DNA from 3 places in the Phycicoccus mangrovi genome. Region 2 is predicted to be linked to each of the others. Evidence: predicted binding sites of a transcription regulator. Region 2 holds the regulator's gene; each other region holds the start of a gene.
What was found. Region 2 encodes HrcA, which represses chaperone genes, less so after heat shock. Its sites were predicted from a motif close to TTNGCACTCGNNNNNNNCGAGTGCNAA; they were not measured.
Positions count from the first base shown of each region.

Region 1: groES (co-chaperone GroES) is a predicted target of HrcA. The motif match lies at 2,643-2,669, and genes of this name have one in related genera.
Region 3: groL (chaperonin GroEL) is a predicted target of HrcA. The motif match lies at 4,073-4,099, and genes of this name have one in related genera.

Region 1 is NZ_JAHHWP010000008.1:368,211-375,465, forward strand. It holds gene KMZ30_RS06505 (acyl-CoA dehydrogenase family protein) at 1-1,303, shown strand, start outside; gene KMZ30_RS06510 (class I SAM-dependent methyltransferase) at 1,310-2,572, opposite strand; gene groES (co-chaperone GroES) at 2,818-3,111, shown strand; gene groL (chaperonin GroEL) at 3,238-4,854, shown strand; gene KMZ30_RS06525 (aspartate/glutamate racemase family protein) at 4,957-5,652, shown strand; gene KMZ30_RS06530 (RNA-binding S4 domain-containing protein) at 5,757-5,984, opposite strand; gene KMZ30_RS06535 (WhiB family transcriptional regulator) at 6,218-6,508, opposite strand; gene guaB (IMP dehydrogenase) at 6,725-7,255, shown strand, end outside.
Region 2 is NZ_JAHHWP010000029.1:2,324-9,578, forward strand. It holds gene KMZ30_RS20975 (DUF1905 domain-containing protein) at 1-20, opposite strand, end outside; gene KMZ30_RS20980 (16S rRNA (uracil(1498)-N(3))-methyltransferase) at 141-884, opposite strand; gene dnaJ (molecular chaperone DnaJ) at 917-2,044, opposite strand; gene hrcA (heat-inducible transcriptional repressor HrcA) at 2,093-3,121, opposite strand; gene KMZ30_RS20995 (DUF3097 domain-containing protein) at 3,291-4,166, shown strand; gene KMZ30_RS21000 (TfoX/Sxy family protein) at 4,170-4,472, opposite strand; gene KMZ30_RS21005 (DUF4870 domain-containing protein) at 4,620-5,210, shown strand; gene hemW (radical SAM family heme chaperone HemW) at 5,251-6,471, opposite strand; gene KMZ30_RS21015 (tyrosine-protein phosphatase) at 6,550-7,255, shown strand, end outside.
Region 3 is NZ_JAHHWP010000008.1:149,769-157,023, reverse strand. It holds gene KMZ30_RS05575 (ABC transporter ATP-binding protein) at 1-336, opposite strand, end outside; gene KMZ30_RS05570 (alkaline phosphatase D family protein) at 333-2,141, opposite strand; gene groL (chaperonin GroEL) at 2,294-3,919, opposite strand; gene KMZ30_RS05560 (M48 family metallopeptidase) at 4,139-5,401, shown strand; gene KMZ30_RS05555 (hypothetical protein) at 5,423-5,890, opposite strand; gene KMZ30_RS05550 (inorganic phosphate transporter) at 6,034-7,255, shown strand, end outside.

The DNA of each region.
Region 1 (7,255 bases), on a different contig from region 2:
CGGCGAGGTGCTGCCCGGCGTGCGGGTCGAGGACTGCGGCACCAAGCTCGGACTCGAGGGCGTCGACAACGGCCGCCTCTGGTTCGACGACGTGCGCGTCCCGCGCGCCAACCTCCTCGACCGCTTCGCGCAGATCGACGACGACGGCACGTACCGCTCGAGCATCGAGAACCCCAACCGGCGCTTCTTCACGATGCTCGGCACGCTCGTCCAGGGCCGGGTCAGCGTCGGCGGGGGAGCGCTCGCAGCGTCCAAGGTGGCGATCGAGATCGCCGTCCGGTACGGCCTGCGCCGCCGCCAGTTCGAGGCGCCCGGCACCGACGACGAGACCCTGCTCCTGGACTACGGGATGCACCAGCGGCGGCTGCTGCCGCTCGTCGCCCGCGCCTACGCCCTGAGCGCCGCCCAGCAGGAGGTCGCCCGGCAGCTGCACGAGGTCTTCTCGCCGGAGACCCCCGAGGCGCCCGAGCGCGACGTGCGCGCCCTCGAGTCGCGCGCCGCCGGCCAGAAGGCGCTCGCCACCTGGCACGCGACGCACGCCATCCAGGAGTGCCGCGAGGCCTGCGGCGGCGCCGGCTACCTCTCGGCCAACCGGTTCGCGGCGCTCAAGGCCGACACCGACGTCTTCACGACGTTCGAGGGCGACAACCACGTCCTGCTCCAGCTCGTCGCCAAGGGGCTGCTCACCGACTACTCCTCGTCCTTCGAGGACCTCGACCAGCGCGGGATGGTCCGCTTCGTCGCCGGGCTGGCCGTCGACACCGTCGTCGAGCGCACCGCGGCCCACCAGCTGCTCGAGCGCATCCGCGACGTGCTGCCGACGGGGCGCGACGGCGCGGACACCGACGCCGGGCTGCTCGACCCCGACTACCACCTGGCGATGCTGCGCTTCCGCGAGGAGCACCAGGTCTCCGGGGTCGCGCGGCGGCTCAAGGCGGGGGTCGACGCCGGCCGGCCGCCGGGCGAGGTGTTCAACGACGTGCAGGACCACGTCATCGCCGCGGCCCGCTCGCACGTCGAGCGTTTTGTCGTCGAGGCGTTCGTCGCGCAGGTGCGGGCCCAGCCGGAGGGGCCGACGCGCGAGGTGCTCGGGGCGCTGTGCGACCTGCACGCGCTCGTGACCATCGAGGCCGACCGCGGCTGGTTCCTCGAGCACGGCCGGCTGTCGGCGCCGCGCTCGAAGGCCATCACGCGCGAGGTGACGGCGCTGCTGCGGCGCCTGCGGCCCGTCGCACTCGAGCTCGTCGAGGCGTTCGGCATCCCGCCGGAGGTCCTCGGCGCGCGCGACCTCGTCGGCCCCTGACCCGCCTCAGCCGGCGGGCGGCGCGGACGGCACCACGGGCTCGACGACGATCGCCGTCTGCTGGCCCGCGACCCGCGTGAGCACGACCGTCGCCTGCGCCCCGTCGCCGGCGCCGCGCCCGATCTTCAGCTGCCGCCGCAGCTCGTCGTCGTCGAGCCGGACCCCGCGCTTCTTGACGGTCAGCCCGGTCACGCCGTGTTGCGCCAGCCACGCCCGCAGCGTCTTGACGGTGAACGGCATCGACTCGAGCACCGCGTACCGCCGCGCGTACGGCAGGTCGACCTCGGCATCCGAGAGGACGTACCCGAGCCCGGTGTCGACCTCGACCCCGAGCGTCGCCCCGGTCACGGCCCCGAGCAGGCCGGCCTGCGTGACTGCGCGGTCCGGCTCGTAGAGCCAGGCGCCGATCGAGCCGGTGCCCTCGGCGGTCGGCGGGTCCGGCTCGGCCATCGTCTCGTCGACCTCGACCGGCGGGCGCCCCGCCGCGAGGATGCGCGCGCTGCGGCCGGGGCGCTGCGCGAGCGGCCCCCACCAGACGGCGCACTCGAGCACCTCGCCGCCGTACGAGGTCCACTGCGCCTCGGTGCCGAGCGGGATGGCGTCGTGCGGCATCGACGGCGAGAGCTTCGCCCCGGTGGCCGGCACCGCCGTCGCCACCTGGAGGACGAACTGCCACGACGGCCGGATCTCGTCGAGCCGGAACACCCGCTTGATGCGCCCGTGCCGACCGGTCTTGCCCGGGATGCGGCGCGCCGGGTCGAGCCACACGCCGACGCGCGAGCGCAGCGGGTCGCGCGGGGGCTCGAACTCCTCGGCGTAGCCCTCGTGGGCGCGCGAGTCGGGCCAGGGCCGCAGGTTGGTGTCGGCGATCGCCGCCGTCACGGGGTCGATGTCGACGGCCTGCACGGTGACGCCGAGCGCCGACATCGCGACGGCGTCGCTGCCGATGCCGCAGCCGAGGTCGTGCACCGTCGCCAGCGAGGCGTTGTAGAAGCGGCCCGCGTGGGTGGCCGCGACCTCGAGCCGCGAGGCCTGCTCGAGCCCGTCGGGCGTGTAGAGGAGATCGCCGGCGAACTCGCCGAACTTCGCGACGGCCCGCGCGCGCAGCCGCTGCTGGGTGAGGACGGCGGCCACGAAGTCGGGCGCGTGGCCCTCGCGGCGCAGCCGGTCCTGGAGCGCGAACACCGCGGCCGGGTCGTACGGCGGGAGGGAGCGCAGGAGCTCCTTCCCGTCCGGCGACCCCAGGGCTCGCACGATGCCGACGTCCACGGCCGGTCATCCTGCCATCCGCCTCCTCGGGGCCCGGTGCGAACCCTCCGGACGCCCGCGCCGCGCCCGGCTGGCACTCGAGTTGACCGAGTGCTAAGCGCGGCCTAGATTTGCCTCATTGGCACTCGCCCCGTGCGAGTGCCAGCGCACCCCGGGCCGCGGTCGACCCCCGCGACGGCGAGCACGGCCCGGACGCGCACGTCCCCGTCCACTTCGACTCATCCCAGCAAGGGGAGGAGCACACCGTGTCGGTTTCCATCAAGCCGCTCGAGGACCGCATCGTCATCAAGAGCCTCGAGGCCGAGCAGACCACCGCGTCCGGTCTCGTCATCCCGGACACCGCGAAGGAGAAGCCCCAGGAGGGCGAGGTCCTCGCGGTCGGCCCCGGTCGCATCGACGACAAGGGCAACCGGGTCCCGCTCGACGTCCAGGTCGGCGACCGGGTCATCTTCAGCAAGTACGGCGGCACCGAGATCAAGCACGGCGGCGAGGAGTACCTCATCCTCTCCGCCCGTGACGTGCTCGCCGTCGTCGGCTGAGCAGTCCGCTGACGCCGTGACCGCGTCCCGGCGGCCCCGTGCCGCCGGGACGCGTCCGGCATCCCCCTGACCCACGCGACGGGCCGGGCGCACCGCGCCGCCCGTCACCCCCAGCAAAGGACACCCATGGCCAAGGAACTGGAGTTCAACGACTCCGCCCGCAAGGCGCTCGAGCGGGGCGTCGACGCCCTCGCGAACGCCGTCAAGGTGACGCTCGGCCCGAAGGGCCGCAACGTCGTCATCGACAAGAAGTGGGGCGCCCCCACGATCACGAACGACGGCGTCACGATCGCCCGCGAGGTCGAGCTCGAGGACGCCTACGAGAACCTCGGCGCGCAGCTCGCCAAGGAGGTCGCCACCAAGACCAACGACATCGCCGGTGACGGGACGACGACCGCGACGGTCCTCGCCCAGGCGATGGTCAAGGAGGGCCTGCGCAACGTCGCGGCCGGCGCCGCCCCCTCGGGCCTCAAGCGCGGGATGGACAAGGCCGTCGACGCCGTCTCCGAGCGCCTGCTCGAGAACGCCCGCGAGATCGAGTCCAAGGACGAGATCGCCCAGGTCGCCTCGCTCTCCGCGCAGGACACCGAGATCGGCGCCACCATCGCCGACGCGTTCGACAAGGTCGGCAAGGACGGCGTCATCACCGTCGAGGAGTCCTCGACCGCCTCCACCGAGCTCGAGTTCACCGAGGGCATGCAGTTCGACAAGGGCTACATCTCCCCGTACTTCGTCTCCGACCCGGAGCGCATGGAGGCCGTCGTCGAGGACGCCTACGTGCTCATCAACCAGGGCAAGATCTCGGCGATCGCCGACGTCCTGCCGGTGCTCGAGAAGGTCGTCCAGTCGGGCAAGCCGCTCGTCATCATCGCCGAGGACGTCGACGGCGAGGCCCTCTCGACGCTCGTCGTCAACAAGATGCGCGGCACCTTCAACGTCGTCGCCGTCAAGGCCCCCGGCTTCGGCGACCGCCGCAAGGCGATGCTCCAGGACATGGCGGTCCTCACCGGCGGCCAGGTCGTCGCCGAGGAGGTCGGCCTCAAGCTCGACCAGGTCGGTCTCGAGACCCTCGGCCAGGCGCGCCGCGTCGTCGTCACCAAGGACTCGACGGTCATCATCGACGGCGCGGGCGAGGCCTCCGACGTCGAGGGCCGCGTCGCCCAGATCAAGCAGGAGATCGAGCGCACCGACTCCGACTGGGACCGCGAGAAGCTCCAGGAGCGCCTCGCGAAGCTCGCCGGCGGCGTCTGCGTCATCAAGGTCGGCGCGCACACCGAGGTCGAGCTCAAGGAGAAGAAGCACCGCATCGAGGACGCGATCTCCGCGACGCGCGCCGCGATCGAGGAGGGCATCGTCTCCGGCGGTGGCTCCGCGCTCATCCAGGCCGTCGCCGTGCTCGACACCATCGGGCTCGAGGGCGACGAGGCCGTGGGCGCGAACATCGTCCGCAAGGCCGCGGCCGAGCCGCTGCGCTGGATCGCCGAGAACGCGGGCCTGCAGGGCTACGTCGCGGTGGCGAAGGTCTCCGAGCTCCCCGCGGGCCAGGGCCTCAACGCCGCCACCGGCGAGTACGAGGACCTCGTCAAGGCCGGCGTCATCGACCCGGTCAAGGTGACCCGCTCGGCGCTGCGCAACGCGGCCTCGATCGCGTCGATGGTCCTCACCACCGACACCCTCGTCGTCGAGAAGAAGGAGGAGGAGCCGGCTGCCGCCGGTGGCCACGGCCACGGGCACGGCCACTGAGCCCCACCTCCCGCGACACCGCACGCCGCCCGGTCCCCGTCAGGGGGCCGGGCGGCGTCGTCGTGCCGGTCGGCGTCGCCGCCGCGGCGTAGGGTCGGGCGCATGCGGCTGCTCGGGGTGCTCGGCGGGATGAGCTGGACCTCGACCGAGGCCTACTACCGGGGGCTCAACGCCGGCGTCGCGGCGCGGCTCGGCGGGCTGCACTCGGCCCGCCTCCTGCTGCACTCGGTCGACTTCGCACCGGTCGCCGCCGCGCAGCACGCCGACGACTGGCCCGCCACGGCCGCGCTCCTCGCCGATGCCGCCCGCGGGCTGGCGGCCGGGGGAGCGCAGGCGCTGCTCCTCGCGACGAACACGATGCACCGGGTCGCCGAGGACATCGAGGCCGCGGCGGGCGTGCCGCTGCTGCACATCGCCGACCCGACGGCCGACGCGCTGCTGGCCGGCGGCCACCGACGGGTCGGCCTGCTCGCGACCCGCTTCACGATGGAGCAGGCCTTCTACGCCGACCGGCTCCGTGCCCGCGGCCTCGACGTGATCGTGCCCGGGGAGGCCGACCGCGAGCTCGTGCACCGGGTCATCTACGACGAGCTCGTCCGCGACGTCGTCCGCGAGGAGTCGCGCGCCGCCTACCTCGGGGTCGTCGAGCAGCTGGTTGCCGACGGGGCGGAGGCGGTCGTCCTCGGCTGCACCGAGATCGGACTGCTCCTGCGCGACGGCGACGCCGGGGTCCCGCTCGTCGACACGACGGCGCTCCACGTCGCGGCCGGCGTCGACTGGCTCTGCACGACCCCCTGACCGGGAGCCCTGCCCGAGCCGCGACTTCTTGCCCATCCGCCACTTCCAGGCCCCGATCCGGGACCCTCGGAGGTGGCGGATGGGCAATCAGTGGGGTGAGGGGGTCAGGCGGAGGTGACGCGCAGGCTCCCGCAGCCGTCGAGGGTGACGACGTCACCGACCCGCACCTGGCGGCCGCGGCGGGTGTCGACCTCGCCGTTGACGAAGACGAGCCCCCGCTCGACGACTTCCCGGGCGGTCGCGCCGTCGTCGACGAGGCCGCTCAGCTTGAGCAGCTGGCCGAGCCGGATGGACTCGTCACGGATGGGGACCTCGAGGGCGTCGTCGGGCACCGGGTCAGGCTACGCGTGGCCGCGCCCGGACGGCGAGCACGAGTGCCGTCCGGGCGCGGTCCCACGGTCGCGGTCGCCGGCCGTGGGCTCTCGCCCCCACGAACGGTTCCGCGCTGGTGAGGAGCGGCGGACCGTGGGCTCTCGCCCCCACGGTCCACCGCTTCCTCGGCCGACCCCCGGAGGGCCGACCGGACTCCCGCGTGGGGCGGGAGCCGGCTATCGGGTGGCGTCGGTCAGGACGCCAGGTGACGCTGGCGGGCGTAGACGCTCTCGCGCTCGTCCTCGGTGAGACCGCCCCAGACCCCGTAGGGCTCGCGGACGGCCAGGGCGTGCTCGCGGCACTGCTGGATGACGGGGCAGGCGAGGCAGATCTCCTTGGCCGCGGTGGCGCGGCGGGAGCGCTTGCTGCCGCGCTCGCCCTCCGGGTGGAAGAACACCTCGGGACCGACCCGACGACAGGAGCCCTCGAGCTGCCAGTCCCACAGGTCCGCGACAGGGCCCGGGAGCCGGGTGATCTCGGCCATGCTCCACCTCCACGATGATCGTGTGCCGACCCCCTCGGGCGGCACGGGTTTCACCGTATGGGCGGTTTGTCGATGGCAGGGCAAGCGTCGGGTAAGGCTTTGGTCAAGGGTTGCGCGGGGGCCTCAGGTCCGCAACCGGAGCGGCCCGCGCGCGCCCGCCCGGGAGGGCCGAGCGGCCCGTCCGGGGGCAGCGCGCGGGGGACGTAGAATCGGGTGATGAGCCTCGGACTCGACGAGACGCGCGACACCACCACCCCTGCGGCGCCCGACGCCCCGGCCGTCACCGCGGCCTCGGCGGAGCCCGCACCGGCCGGCCCGTTCGCGGCCCTCGGCCTCACCTACGACGACGTCCTGCTGCAGCCCGGCGAGACCGACGTCATCCCGAGCGAGGTCGACACCACCTCGCGCCTGACCCGCGGCATCTCGCTGCGCGTGCCGCTCGTGTCCGCCGCGATGGACACCGTCACCGAGGCCCGGATGGCCATCGCCATGGCCCGCAACGGCGGCCTCGGCATCCTCCACCGCAACCTCTCGATCGAGGACCAGGCCTACCAGGTCGACCTCGTCAAGCGGACCCAGACCGGGATGATCTCCAACCCCGTGACGATCGGGCCGGACGCCACCCTCGAGGAGCTCGACGAGATCTGCGGCCGCTACCGCGTCTCCGGGCTGCCGGTCGTCGACCCGGGCGAGCACCTGCTCGGCATCGTCACCAACCGCGACCTGCGCTTCACGCCCGTCGCCGAG
Region 2 (7,255 bases):
CCCGTGAACTCCAGGTCCATCGCGCCAGCGTAGGACCGTCCCCGAGCCCCGCGCCCATCGCGAACGCGTGTGAAACCGCCGGGCTCCCCCGGCGGTTTCACACGCGTTCGGGCAGAGGGAAGGGCGGCGGAGAGGTCGGGTCAGCGCCAGCGGGAGGCGGCGCTGAGCACCGCCAGCGCGGCCGGCCCGGCGCTCGAGGCCCGCAGCACGGTCGACCCCAGCCGCACCGTCCGCGCCCCGACCGCCTCGAGCGCCGCGACCTCCTCCGGGGCGATGCCGCCCTCGGGGCCGACGACGACGAGCACGTCCCCGGCGTCCGGCAGCGACACCCCGGCCAGCGGCGCCTCGGCGTCCTCGTGCAGCACGAGGACGAGGGCCGCCTCCCGGGCGCGCTCGACGAGCCCCGCGGTCGTCACGGTCGGGCCGAGCACCGGGCGACGGGTGCGCCGCGACTGCTTGGTCGCGGCGACGAGCACGGCGTCCCACTTGCGGCGTGCCTTCTCGCCGCGCTCCCCGCGCCACTGGACGATGCTGCGCGCGGCCTGCCACGGCACGACCTCGTCGACCCCGCACTCCGTCGCGGACTCGACCGCCTGGTCGTCGCGCTCCCCCTTGGCGAGGGCCTGGACGAGGACGAGGCGCGGCGCGGGCTCGGGCTCGTCGCGGACCTCGTCGACCCTCAGGTCGAGGGCGTCCCGGTCGACCCCGACGACCTCCCCCTCGACGGCTCGCCCCGACCCGTCGGCGAGCACCAGCCGCTCGCCGACCCGGGTGCGCCGCACCGCCACCGCGTGCCGCCCCTCGGCGCCGTCGAGGCGCACGACCGACCCGGGCCCCACGGCGTCGAGGGTCCCGGCGGGGACGAGGTGGACGGGCAGCGTCATCGGGCTGGGAGCGTCGTCGGACGAGCCGGAGGTCAGCGGGCCTTGAAGGCGTCGCGCAGCTTGCCGAAGAGACCGCCGTCGGCGGGGTTGGCCATCCTCCCCTGCGGACGCTCCTCGCCGCGCAGCGCCGCGAGCCGCCGCAGCAGCTCCTCCTGCTCGCCGTCGAGCCTCGTCGGGGTCTGCACGCTCGTGTGGACGATGACGTCGCCGCGCCCGCCGCCGCGCAGGTGGGTGACGCCCAGGCCGCGCAGGGTCAGGGTGTCGCCGGACTGCGTGCCGCGCTTGATGTCGAGCTCCTGCGCCCCGTCGAAGGTGTCCATCGAGAGGGACGCCCCGAGCGCCGCGGCGGTCATCGGCAGCTCGACGCTCGCGTGGAGGTCGTCGCCGCGCCGCTGGAAGACGGGGTGCTTGCGGACCGCGACCTCGACGTAGAGGTCACCCGCCGGGCCGTTGCCGGGGCCGACCTCGCCCTCACCGGCCAGCTGGATGCGGGTGCCGGTGTCGACACCGGCCGGGACGCGCAGGGTGAGGGTGCGGCGGGTGCGGACCCGGCCGTCGCCGCTGCACTCGTAGCAGGGGTCGGTGATGATCTGGCCGAACCCCTGGCAGGTCATGCACGGACGGGTCGTCATCACCTGGCCGAGGAAGCTGCGCTGGACCTGGCGGATCTCGCCGCGGCCCTCGCAGACGTCGCAGGTGCGCGTCCCGGTGCCGGGCTGGCGGCCGTCGCCGTGGCAGGTGCCGCAGCCGACCGCGGTGTCGATGGTCAGCTCCTTCTCGCCACCGAACACGGCGTCGCCGAGGTCGATGTCGAGGCGGACGAGCGCGTCCTGGCCGCGAGCGGTGCGCGAGCGGGGGCCGGCGTTCGGCCCGGCCGCCTGCCCGCCGAAGAACGCGTCCATGATGTCGCTGAACGAGAAGCCCTGGCCGAACCCGGCGGCGCCCCCGGAGTAGGGGTCGGCGCCCATGTCGTACTGGCGGCGCTTGTCGGCGTCGGAGAGCACGTCGTAGGCCTGCGAGACCTTCTTGAACTGCTCCTCGGCCTCGGGGCCGGGGTTGACGTCGGGGTGCAGCCGGCGCGCGGCCTTGCGGTAGGCGCGCTTGATGTCCTCGGGGCTCGCGTCGCGCGCGACGCCGAGGTCGGCGTAGTAGTCGTTCACGGGTGGGGGGTCCTCCGTGGGTCGGTGTGGTGGCGGGGTCCGCGCGGGTCAGTCCGCGAGGATCCGGGAGACGTAGGTGGCGACGGCACGCACGGCGGCCATCGTCGAGGGGTAGTCCATGCGGGTGGGGCCGACGACTCCGAGGCCGGCGACGAGGTCGGTGCCCGACCCGTACCCGGTGCTCACCATCGACGTCGACTGCAGCCCGGCGTAGGGGTTCTCGTGCCCGATGCGCACCGCGAGGCTGCCGCCCTCCTCGGCGACCGTGCCGAGCAGGCGCAGGAGGACGACGTGCTCCTCGAGCGCCTCGAGCACCGGGCCGATGCTCGCCGTGAAGTCGCCGCCGGCGCGGGCGAGGTTGGCCGTGCCGGCGAGGACGAGCCGCTCCTCGCGCTCCTCGACGAGGGAGTCCTCGAGCGCGCCGACGACCGCCCGCACGACCGGACGCGCTTCAGCGTCGAACCGCTCGGGGACGCCCGCCAGCTCGGACGAGGCGTCGGCGAGGGTCCGGCCCGCCGTCGCCGCGTTGAGCTCGGTGCGCAGCGCCGAGAGGACGCGCTCGCCGTCGGTCGTCAGGTCGGTGGGGACCTCGATGACCCGCTGCTCGACCCGGCCGGTCGTCGTGATGAGGACGACGAGCAGCCGCTGGGGGCCGATCGGCACGAGCTCGACGTGGCGCACCGAGGACCGCGACAGCGACGGGTACTGGACGACGGCGACCTGCCGGGTCAGCGACGCCAGCAGCCGGACGGTGCGGTCGACGACGTCGTCGAGGTCGACGGCCCCCTCGAGGAAGTGCGCGATCGCGCGCTGCTCGGCAGTCGACATCGGCTTGATCTGGGAGAGCCGGTCGACGAAGAGCCGGTAGCCGGCGTCGGTCGGCACCCGGCCGGCGCTCGTGTGCGGCGCGGCGATGAGGCCGTCCTCCTCGAGCGCGGCCATGTCGTTGCGCACGGTGGCCGCGGAGACGCCGAGGTGGTGGCGCTCGAGCAGCGCCTTGGAGCCGACCGGCTCGGACGTGTGCACGTAGTCCTGGACGATGGCCCGGAGCACGCGCAGGCGGCGATCCTCGCTCATCGGGGCTCCTCCTCGGGCGGCTCGTCGGGTCGGGCGGCACGGCGGGCTCTGGCACTCTCGCCGTCCGAGTGCCAATGCTACGTCGTCGCACCGTCCCGCGCGAAAGCCGAGGGGGGCTCCCGCGTGCCGCTCCCGGCGACCGTCGCCGCCCGCGGCTAGCCTCGCGGCCGTGGTGGACAGGTACGGATCCGACGTGCTCTCGGGCGACTGGCGCGCTCCCCGGCGGGGGCGCTCGGTCGAGCTGCCGGCCGAGCCCGGCACGGTCGTCGAGGACGTGGAGACCGGATGGGTCGGCGCCGTCGTGCGCGTCGAGAAGGCCGGCGGCGTCCACGTCGTCCACCTCGAGGACCGGCGGGGCCGGAGCAAGGGTTTCCGGCTCGGGCCGGGCTTCCTCGTCGACGGCTCCCCCGTGACCCTCGTCGCGCCGCGGGCCGCCGAGGCCCGGCGCCTCGCCGCCGCCAAGGCCGCGGGCACCCGGACGGCCAGCGGCTCGGTCGCGGTCCACGGGCAGCGCGCCCGCGTCGCGAGCGGCTCGCGCATCTTCGTCGAGGGCAAGCACGACGCCGAGCTCGTCGAGAAGGTCTGGGGGCACGACCTGCGCGTCGAGGGCGTCGTCGTCGAGATGCTCGACGGCGTCGACGACCTCGCCGGCGCCATCCGCGACTTCGCCCCCGGCCCCGGCCGCCGGATGGGCGTGCTCGTCGACCACCTCGTGCCGGGCACCAAGGAGTCGCGCGTCGTCGACGAGGCACGCGCGCTGCGTCCCTGGGCGCAGCACGTGCTCGTCGTCGGCCACCCCTACGTCGACGTCTGGCAGTCGGTGAAGCCCGGCCGCCTCGGGATGGACGCGTGGCCGGTCATCCCGCGGGGGACCTCGTGGAAGCACGGCATCGCGGCGCACCTCGGCTGGCCGCACGCGACCCAGGCCGACATGGCGCAGGCGTGGCGGCGCATCCTCGCCTCGGTCGACTCGTGGACCGACCTCGAGCCCGAGCTGCTCGGACGCGTCGAGGAGCTCATCGACTTCGTGACGGCGCCCGAGTAGGCGTCAGCGGGCGGCCCGTGCGGCGGCGACGCCGACCTCGAGCCAGCCCGCCAGCGCGTCGTCGTCCTCGAGGACCGACGCGTGGACGTCGACCCAGCCCCGGCTGGCCCGCCCCTTCATGACCATCGGCTCGACCCCGGGGCGCGCGACGAGCTCGTCGAAGCGCTCCGGACCGGTCCGCACGAGGAGCCCGCGCGACCCGACCGAGCACGCGAGCGCACCGTCGACCATGAAGGCGACGCCCCCGAACATCCGCTTCTCCTCCGCGGGCGGCAGCGCCGCCCGGACCCGCTCGAGCAGCTCCACGGGCCCAGTGTGGCCCCGGTGCCCGCGCCGGCGGTAGGGGTCGGCCCTGAGCGCACCCCGACCCGGACCCCGACATGCCCCCGGAACCCCTTGGGCCGCGCGGCCGTCGGGTGTTCGATGGTCCCAGACCCACCCCAGGAGGAAGAGATGAGCGAGAACACCCCTCGCGACGACGTCCCGCGCGACGAGCCCACGCAGAGCGTGCCGCCGCCCCCCGCCGGACCGCCGGCGCCCCCCGCCGCTCCCGCGCCGACGCCCGGCTGGGAGACCCCGGCCGCCGGCGAGGTGCCCCCGCCCCCGCCGCAGCCCCAGTACGCGCAGCAGCAGTACGGCCAGCAGCAGTACGGACAGCCGGCCTACGGGCAGCCGCAGTACGCGAGCGCGGCGCCGCTGACCGCGCAGGAGGAGAAGACCTGGGCCCTGCTCAGCCACGCGGCCGGGCTCGTGGCGATGGTCGTCAGCGCGGGGACCCTCGGCTTCGTCGGCAGCCTCGTCATCTACCTCGTCTACAAGGACCGCGGGCCGTTCGTGCGGGCCCACGCGGCGAACTCCCTCAACATCCAGATCACGACCGCCATCGGCGTCGTCGTCTCGTTCATCCTCATGTTCGTGCTCGTCGGGTTCGTGACGATCTTCCTCGTGGGGATCTACGCGTTCGTCATGCACATCATCGGAATGGTCAAGGCCAACAACGGGGAGTGGTGGAACCCGCCGTTCACGCCGCGCTTCGTCAAGTGACCCGCCGCTGACCCCGGCCCGTGCACCGGCCGCTCGCCCGTCAGGGACCGAGCAGCCGGCGCACGACCGTGTCGGCGAGCAGGCGGCCGCGCAGGGTGAGGACGGCCCGCCGGTCGCGGACGGCGGCGGGTCCCTCGAGCAGCCCGTCGGCGACGAGCCCGGCCACGGCCGTGCGGCCCGCGTCGTCGAGCCGACCGAGGTCGAGCCCCTCGCGCAGGCGCACCCCGAGGAGCACCTCCTCGTCGTGGCGCTGCTCGGCGGTGAGGACCTCGCGGGCCGCCGCCGGGGACTCGCCCGCGGCCAGCCGGGCCGCGTACGCGCGCGGGTGCTTGACGTTCCACCAGCGCACACCGCCGACGTGCCCGTGGGCTCCGGGGCCGATGCCCCACCAGGCGTCCCCGCGCCAGTACCCCTCGTTGTGGCGGCACCGGTCGGCCGGCGTGCGCGCCCAGTTGCTCACCTCGTACCAGTCGTAACCCGCCTGCGCGAGAACCGTGTCGGCGAGCTCGTACTTGTCCGCCTCGTCGTCGCCCTCGGGCTCGGGCAGCTCGCCGCGGGCCACCTGCCGGGCCATCCGGGTGCCTTCCTCGACGACGAGGGCGTACGCCGAGACGTGGTCGGGCTCGAGCGCCAGGGCGGCCTCGAGGCTCGTGCGCCAGTCGTCGAGCGACTCCCCGGGGGTGCCGTAGATGAGGTCGAGGCTCGTCGCGAGGCCGGCGGTGCGCGCGGCGGCGACGGCCTGCGCGACCCGTGCCGGGTCGTGCGTGCGGTCCAAGGTGGCGAGGACGCTCGGGACGGCGCTCTGCATCCCGAGGCTCACCCGCGTGAAACCACCCGCCGCGAGGGTCTCCAGGCCCTGCGGCGTCACGGAGTCGGGGTTGGCCTCGGTCGTCACCTCGGCGCCGTCGGCGAGCCCGAACCGCTCGCGGACGCCGTCGAGGAGCCGCACGAGGTCGTCGGCCGGCAGCAGGGTCGGCGTCCCGCCCCCGACGAAGACGGTGTCGACGACCGGCGCGGCGTCGCCGAGCACCCGGGCGGCGAGGTCGAGCTCGGCCAGCGCGGTGCCGGCGAAGTCCTCGGTCGACGCGCCAGGTCCGAGCTCGGTCAGCGTGTAGGTGTTGAAGTCGCAGTAGCCGCAGCGCACCGCACAGAAGGGCACGTGGAGGTAGAGGCCGAACCGTCCGTCGGCAAGGCGGGCGACCGCGTCGGCGGGCAGCTCGCCGGAGGCCGGCGCGGGGTCGCCGTCGGGCAGTCGGGGCACGGGTCCAGTCTCGCAAGGTCCACCCACCGGCCGCTCCCCCGCCCCCGGCCGTCCACCGGCGCTGCCTAGGATGGCGAGGTGACAGACCGCTGGATCCACCTCGACGGACTCGTCAACATGCGCGACCTCGGCGGGCTGCCGACCCGCGACGGCCGCACGACCGTGCCGGGGCGCCTCATCCGCTCCGACAACCTCCAGGACCTCAGCGACGCCGACGTCGACCGGCTGGTCCGCCAGCTCGGCGTCAGCGACGTCGTCGACCTGCGGACCGAGGCCGAGGTGCACGTCGAGGGTCCGGGGCCGTTGCACGCCGTGGGGTCGCTGACCCACCACCACCACTCGCTCATCCAGGAGCGGCTGCCCAGCGAGAGCCTGCGCGAGACCGCCGAGCGGGCCCTGCCGTGGAGCGAGGACGAGCCCAAGCGCGACGCCGCGTTCTGGGCGAAGCACTACCTCGGGTACCTCGCCAAGCGCCCGGAGGCGGTCGCGGCCGCGCTCGACGTCGTGTCCCGCGCGAGCGGCGCCGCGGTCGTGCACTGCGCCGCGGGCAAGGACCGCACCGGCACGGTCGTCGCGATAGCCCTCTCGGTGGCCGGCGTCCCGCGCGAGGAGGTCGTCGCCGACTACGTCCTGACCGGGGAGCGGCTCGAGCAGATCGTCGGCCGGCTCAGGCCGCGGCCGGCCTACGGCGAGGCCCTCGCCCGCCAGAGCCTCGAGGACCAGCGGCCCCGCGCGGAGTCGATGGAGGCCATCCTCGACGCCGTCGACGAGGGGTGGGGCGGAG
Region 3 (7,255 bases), on a different contig from region 2:
CTGGAACACGAAGCCGATGCGGTCGCGCCGCAGCTCGGTGAGACGGCGCTCCTTGAGGGTCGTGAGGTCGACGTCGCCGAGGTACACGTGCCCCGCGGTCGCGGCGTCCAGGCCTGCGGCGCAGTGCATCAGGGTCGACTTGCCCGAGCCGGAGCGGCCCATGATCGCCGTGAACTCGCCGGCGTGCAGGTCGAGCGTGACGTCGTCGAGCGCGACGACGCGGGTGTCGCCCGAGCCGTAGACCTTCGAGAGGTTCTCGACGCGGGCGGCGGGCGGACGGGCCGGCGGGGCGGCGGACGCGCCGGCCGGGCCGGGCTGGGACTCGGCGACGCTCATGGGGCCACGCTAGGCGACGCCGTCGAGGCGGCCCCCGCGGGGACCACCCGGTGGTCCGAGGGCCCGTCGTCGGTGGCCCGCGCCGTCACGGCCCACTGGGCGTGGAGGTGCACCGACCAGACCTCGCGCAGCCACGGGTGGTCGTGGTCGGCGCCCTCGACCATCCCGGTCACCCACGTGAGGTCGAGCCCGTCCGGCAGCACCCGGCACAGGGCGACGTTGTTGTCGAACCACGGTCCCTCGGTGACCGTCCACGGGTACGCGGGGTCGGGCACGCGGCGCGAGGCCGACGCCAGGAGGCGCATCGGCCGCACGAGGGAGCGGGTGAGCATCGAGATGACGACGCGCACCCCGCGCGGCATCGGGTTGCGGATCGGCGAACACACCGCCTGGACGATGCGGGAGCGCGCGCCGTGGCCGGCCGCGTCCGTGACCTCCGCGAGGTAGGAGTTGTGGACGTCCCCGGAGAGGAAGGTGACGGTGTCGGGGGCCGGCCCGCGGTTTCCGCGCGCGAGGTCCATCACCATCTCGAAGACCTCGTCGAAGCCGGTGTTGAACGCGGCCCAGTGCTCGAGGTCGACGACCCGGCGCACGCGTTCGGCCGCGTGCGCCGCCCGGCGCCCGTAGGCCCCCTGCGCCACCGCCTCGTCGATGGCCTCGAAGTCGTGCAGGCCGGGCGGCAGGAGGAACGGCAGGGACGTGCCGACGAAGACGTGCCGGTACCCGCCGCGCAGCGTCGCGTCGAGCCACTCCGTCTCGGTCGGGTCGAGCATCGAGCGGCGGTCCGGCTCGAGGTGGCGCGCGGCGCGGGAGTCGAGGACGACGAGCAGGCAGTCGCCGAGCTCGCGCACGTGGCTCCAGCGGTAGGTCTCGGGCTCGGCGTCGGCCCGGGCGGCCAGCGCGTCGAGCGTCTCCGTGAGGTCGAGCTCGTCGTCGACGGCGCTCGTGCCGCGCGCCGCGTGGTCGGCGGCGTGCCCGAGGACGAGCCGGAACGCCTCCTCCTGCGCGAGCTCGGCGGGCGAGAGGTTGCCGATGTGCTGGTGCACCCAGTACGACGCGAGGCCGGAGACGATGCGCTCCTGCCACCACGTCGTCGCCCGCATCTCGCGGCGCCAGGACCACGAGGTGTTCCAGTCGTCGCGGATGTCGTGGTCGTCGAAGATCATCGCCGACGGCACGGTCGAGAGCAGCCAGCGGATGACCGGCTCGACCCACGTGATCCGGTAGAGCTCGTCGTACTCCGCGTAGTCCTTGATCTCCTCGTACGGCGGCTCGTCGAGGCTGCGCCGCGCGCGCATGAAGTCCTCGAGCTCGGGGTGGGGCGTGGTGTCGGCGTACACCTGGTCGCCGAGGAGGACGAGCAGGTCGGGCCAGCCGGCCTCCGGCACGTCGCGCAGCGTCACGGCGAGGCTGCGCAGGGCGTCGACGCCGTGCCGCCGCACCCCCTCGTCGTCGTGCGTGCCCGTCGTGCGGCAGGAGCCGAAGGCGAAGTGCGGCATCCGGTCGGGGTCGAGGGTGCGGATGCGGCTCGGCGGTGCGCCGTCGAGGGGCCAGACGCGCTCGTCGTCGACGAGCAGCTCGTACGGGTCGTCGGTGCCGGGCTCGAGGCCGTCGCAGACGACGAGGGCGTAGTGCGACCCGTGGACGCGGAAGGTCGGCGCGCTCCACCGGCGCCCGTCGCGCACGACGGTGACCGTGGCGGCCGCGGCGGTGCGGACCCAGATCGTCGCCGAGACGTCGTCGACGTGGCGGAGCAGCGGGCCGAGGACGAGGGGGTGGGCCTCACCGGGCTCGGGGTGGCTCATGACCTCATCCTGCCGTCCCAGGCTGGGCGGCGGCTGTGGGTGATCACCCCGGCCCGACCCCTGTCCCACCCGGAGCAGGGGGTGGGACGCCGACGGGCGGCCCTCCCGGAGGAGGACCGCCCGTCGGTCGTGAAGCGTGGTGCGTCAGGGGCTCAGAAGCCCATGCCGCCCATGTCGTCGCCGCCCGGCATGGCCGGAGCGGCCTTCTCGGGCTTGTCGGCGATGACGGCCTCGGTCGTGAGGAACAGCGCCGCGATGGACGCCGCGTTCTGCAGCGCCGAGCGGGTGACCTTCGCCGGGTCGATGACGCCCGCCGACACGAGGTCGACGTACTCACCGGTGGCGGCGTTGAGGCCGAAGCCCGACTCGAGGTTGCTGACCTTCTCCGCGACGACCCCGCCCTCGAGACCGGCGTTGACCGCGATCTGCTTGAGCGGCGCCTCGATGGCGACCTTGACGATGTTCGCCCCGGTGGCCTCGTCACCCTGGAGGTCGAGGGAGGCGAACGCCTTGGCCCCGGCCTGGATGAGGGCGACGCCACCACCGGCGACGATGCCCTCCTCGACGGCGGCCTTCGCGTTGCGGACGGCGTCCTCGATGCGGTGCTTGCGCTCCTTGAGCTCGACCTCGGTGGCCGCGCCCGCCTTGATGACGGCGACGCCGCCGGCGAGCTTGGCGAGGCGCTCCTGGAGCTTCTCGCGGTCGTAGTCCGAGTCGGTCTTCTCGATCTCGGCGCGGATCTGGTTGACACGACCCTGGATCTGGTCGTTGTCACCGGCACCCTCGACGATCGTCGTCTCGTCCTTGGTGACGACGACCTTGCGGGCGCGGCCGAGGAGCGAGAGGTCCGCGCTGTCGAGCTTGAGGCCGACCTCCTCGGAGATGACCTGGCCACCGGTGAGGATGGCGATGTCGCCGAGCATGGCCTTGCGGCGGTCGCCGAAGCCCGGGGCCTTGACGGCGACGGACTTGAAGGTGCCGCGGATCTTGTTGACCACGAGCGTGCTCAGGGCCTCGCCGTCGACGTCCTCGGAGATGACGAGGAGCGGCTTGCCGGACTGCATGACCTTCTCGAGGAGGGGCAGCAGGTCCTTGATCGAGCCGATCTTGGAGTTCGCGATGAGGACGTACGGGTCCTCGAGCACGGCCTCCATGCGCTCGGTGTCGGTGACGAAGTAGTGGCTGATGTAGCCCTTGTCGAAGCGCATGCCCTCGGTGAGCTCGAGCTCGAGGCCGAAGGTGTTGCTCTCCTCGACGGTGATGACGCCCTCCTTGCCGACCTTGTCCATGGCCTCGGCGATCATCTCGCCGATCTGGGGGTCAGCAGCGGAGATCGAGGCCGTGGCAGCGATCTGCTCCTTGGTCTCGACGTCCTTGGCGCTGGCGAGCAGCTCGTCGGAGACGGCGCGGACGGCCTTCTCGATGCCGCGCTTGAGCGCCATCGGGTTGGCCCCGGCGGCGACGTTGCGCAGGCCCTCGCGGACGAGCGCCTGGGCGAGGACGGTGGCCGTCGTCGTGCCGTCACCGGCGACGTCGTCGGTCTTCTTCGCGACCTCCTTGACCAGCTCGGCGCCGATCTTCTCGTACGGGTCGTCGAGCTCGATCTCCTTGGCGATCGAGACACCGTCGTTGGTGATCGTGGGGGCGCCCCACTTCTTCTCCAGGACGACGTTGCGGCCCTTCGGACCGAGGGTCACCTTGACGGCGTCGGCGAGGGTGTTCATGCCCCGCTCGAGACCGCGGCGTGCCTCCTCGTCGAAAGCGATGATCTTGGCCATTCGGGTGGTTCCTCCCACGCGAATCGATGGTGGGACCGGGCGGTGCCCGCGACGGACGGGCCGGGGCCGCGGCTCACGTCACCGTCGGCGCACCTGCCCTCACCGGACCGGTCTGTTCTGTCACTCTCATGATGAGAGTGCTAATGGTCATTATTGGCACTCTCACCGGGAGAGTGCAAACGCTGCCCGCCGGGTCCGCGCCCGTGCCACGATCGGGCGGTGACGGAGGGGACGCACGCGACCACGACCGACCGCGCCTGCCCGCGGTGCGCGACGCCGCTCGAGGTGGAGCCGGCGATGCCGCGCTGGTGCCCGGCGTGCGACTGGGGCGTGGCGGCCGAGGGCGCCCCGCCGGTCGGGCTGCTCGCGCGTCGTCTGGAGCGGCCGCTGCGACGGGCGGCCGAGCAGCTGCACGGCCGGCTGGCCGCCGACCCCGGCTCGGTGCGCGCGGCCCCCAGCCGCCGGGCCGCGCTCGTCCTGTCGGTCGGCGTGCTCGTCGTCGCGGCCGTCCTCGTCGCCGCACTCGTCGGATGGGCGCTGTCGCTCACGGGGTGGTGGCGCGTCGGCGTGCTGGCGTTCCTCACGCTCCTCGCGTGGGAGCTCCTCCCCCGCCCCACCCGCCTGGACCCCAAGGTGGTCGTCGTCACCGCCGACGAGGCGCCGGCCCTCCACGCGCTCGTGCACCGGCTGGCCGACGAGGTCGGTGTGCGGCCCCCGGCCGTCCTCGGGCTCGAGACCGACTGGAACGCGTACGTCATCTCGCTCGGCTGGGGCCGCCGCCAGGCCCTCGTCCTCGGCCTGCCGCTCTGGGCCGCGCTCGACCCGGACGAGCGCGTCGGCGTGCTGGCGCACGAGCTCGGTCACCTCCGCTCGCACGACACGGCCGCCGGCCGGGTCGTCGGGGCCGCGCTCTCGGTGCTCGGGCGGGCGGCCACCGTCCTGTGGCCCGGGGACACGGGTGATCACGACAGCCTCCTCGTCAGCGCGTCGAGCGCGCTCGGCGGCGTCGTCCAGCGCGTCCTCGCCGCCCCGGTGATCGGGCTCGTGGTCCTCCTCGGCCGCCTCGACGCGGCCTGGTCCCAGCACGCCGAGTACGTCGCCGACCGGCTCGCGGCCCGCGCCGCCGGTCCCCGCGCGGTGGCCGGCGGGCTCGTCTCCCTCCTCGGGACCCCGCGAGGTCTCACGGCGGCCCAGGTGGCGGCCCGCACGCGCGCCGACCCCTGGCCGGCCCTCGAGGCCGCGCCGCGGCCCACGACCCGCGAGCTCGAGCGTCGCCGTCGCGGGAGCGTCCTCACGCACCACCGGGTCGACGACACCCACCCACCGACGGCCCTGCGGCTCGACCTCGTCGCGCGGATGCCCGACGCGGCGCCGACGGCGCTCGACACCGCGCTCCTCGAGCGCACCGACACCGAGCTGCGACGCCTGCGCGAGCCGTTGACCCGCCGCTTCGCCGAGGAGCTCGTCCACGGCCGGTTCTGAGCGGCCCGGGCCGCTCCGGGGTCAGAGTGCGGGGTCGGCCCCGTCGAGGTGGACGCGCAGCGAGGCGTCGGCCTCCGAGGCCACCGGGTCCTCGAGGTCGGCGACGAAGACGGCCACCGCCTCGCGGGCCGGGTTGCCGTCGAGCTCGGCGAGCACCTCGCGCCAGGCGGCGAGGTTGGGGTGCGGGAGGTCCGTGCACGCCTCGGCCGGCTCGAGCGACTCGACGGCGGCCGCCAGGTCCGAGCGCGACAGGGGCAGGGTGGCGGTCGAGCCGTCGTGGCCGAGCACCGTCGCGAGGACGACCGTCGCGAGGGCGGGCCGGCCGCCGGGCGCCGCCGTGACGTGCGGGAAGAGCCAGTCCGGCGTCGAGGAGGCCGGTGACAGCCCCACCGCGTGGGCGGCCGGCTCCTGCCATCCGTCGATGCGCTCGACGAGGTGCGCGCGGATCGCGGCGAGGCCGTCCGGGGTGCTCCAGTCCAGGTCGTTCATCGCCCCATCCTGACAAAGCGTGCGCCGCGGCGCGCCCCACACGCCCCGTGAGCCGCAGCAGTCGCCGCACCCCGGGTGAACAACGGGTGAACGACGGCCCCCGTCTTGGTGAAGCGAGGGTTGCCGCCCCACACTGGTGCCTCGTGGACGCAGCGACCCTCATCCTCGTGCTCGTCATCGTGACGGCCCTGGCCTTCGACTTCACGAACGGCTTCCACGACACGGCCAACGCGATGGCGGCCTCGATCTCCACCGGGGCCCTCGCGCCCAAGGTGGCGGTCGGGCTCAGCGCGGTGCTCAACCTCGTCGGCGCCTTCCTCTCCGTCGAGGTCGCCCTCACCGTGTCGAACGCCGTCATCAAGATCCAGGACAAGAGCGGGGCCCCCCGGCCCGAGCTCCTGACCGACGGCGGTGAGGCGCTGCTGCTCATCGTGCTCGCCGGCCTCGTCGGCGGCATCGTCTGGAACCTCTTCACCTGGCTGCTCGGGCTGCCCTCGAGCTCGTCGCACGCCCTCCTCGGCGGGCTGACCGGCGCCGGCGCCGCGGGCCTGGGCCTCGCGGGCGTCAAGTGGACCGGCGACGGCACCAAGCTCGACGGCGTCGTCGGGAAGATCCTCCTGCCCTCGCTGCTCTCCCCCGCGGTCGCGCTCGTCGTCGCGTTCATCGGGTGCTGGCTCGTGCACCGCATCACGGCGTCGGTCATGCACCGGCTCAACGAGCGCTACTTCCGCTGGGGCCAGATCGGCAGCGCGTCCCTCGTCTCCCTCGCGCACGGCACGAACGACGCCCAGAAGACGATGGGCGTCATGACGCTCGCCCTCATCGCCAGCGGCCACTGGGACCGCACCGACGCCGTCCCGATCTGGGTCAAGGTGAGCGCCGCGACGGCCATCGCCCTCGGCACCTACATCGGCGGCTGGCGGATCATCCGCACCCTCGGCAAGGGCCTGGTCGACATCACGCCGCGCCAGGGCCTCTCGAGCGACGGCGCCACCGCGGCCGTCCTCCTCGCCTCGAGCCACCTCGGGTTCGCCCTCTCGACGACCCACGTCGCGACCGGCTCGGTCCTCGGCGGCGGCCTCGGGCGCGGCACGCACGTGCGCTGGTCGACCGCCGGCCGGATGGTCGTCGCCTGGGCGCTGACCTTCCCCATCGCCGCCGGGATGGGCGCCCTCATGTGGTGGGTCGGGCACACGCTCGGCGGGGCCCCCGGTGCGCTGCTCGTCTTCGCGATCCTCTGCGCGGCGTCCCTGTTCATGTACCTGCGCTCCAAGCGCGAGCACGTCGGGGCCCACAACGTGACCGAGGAGTGGGGCGCCGCGGGCGGCGACCCGGCCGCGACCACCCCCGCCCCCACCAAGACCC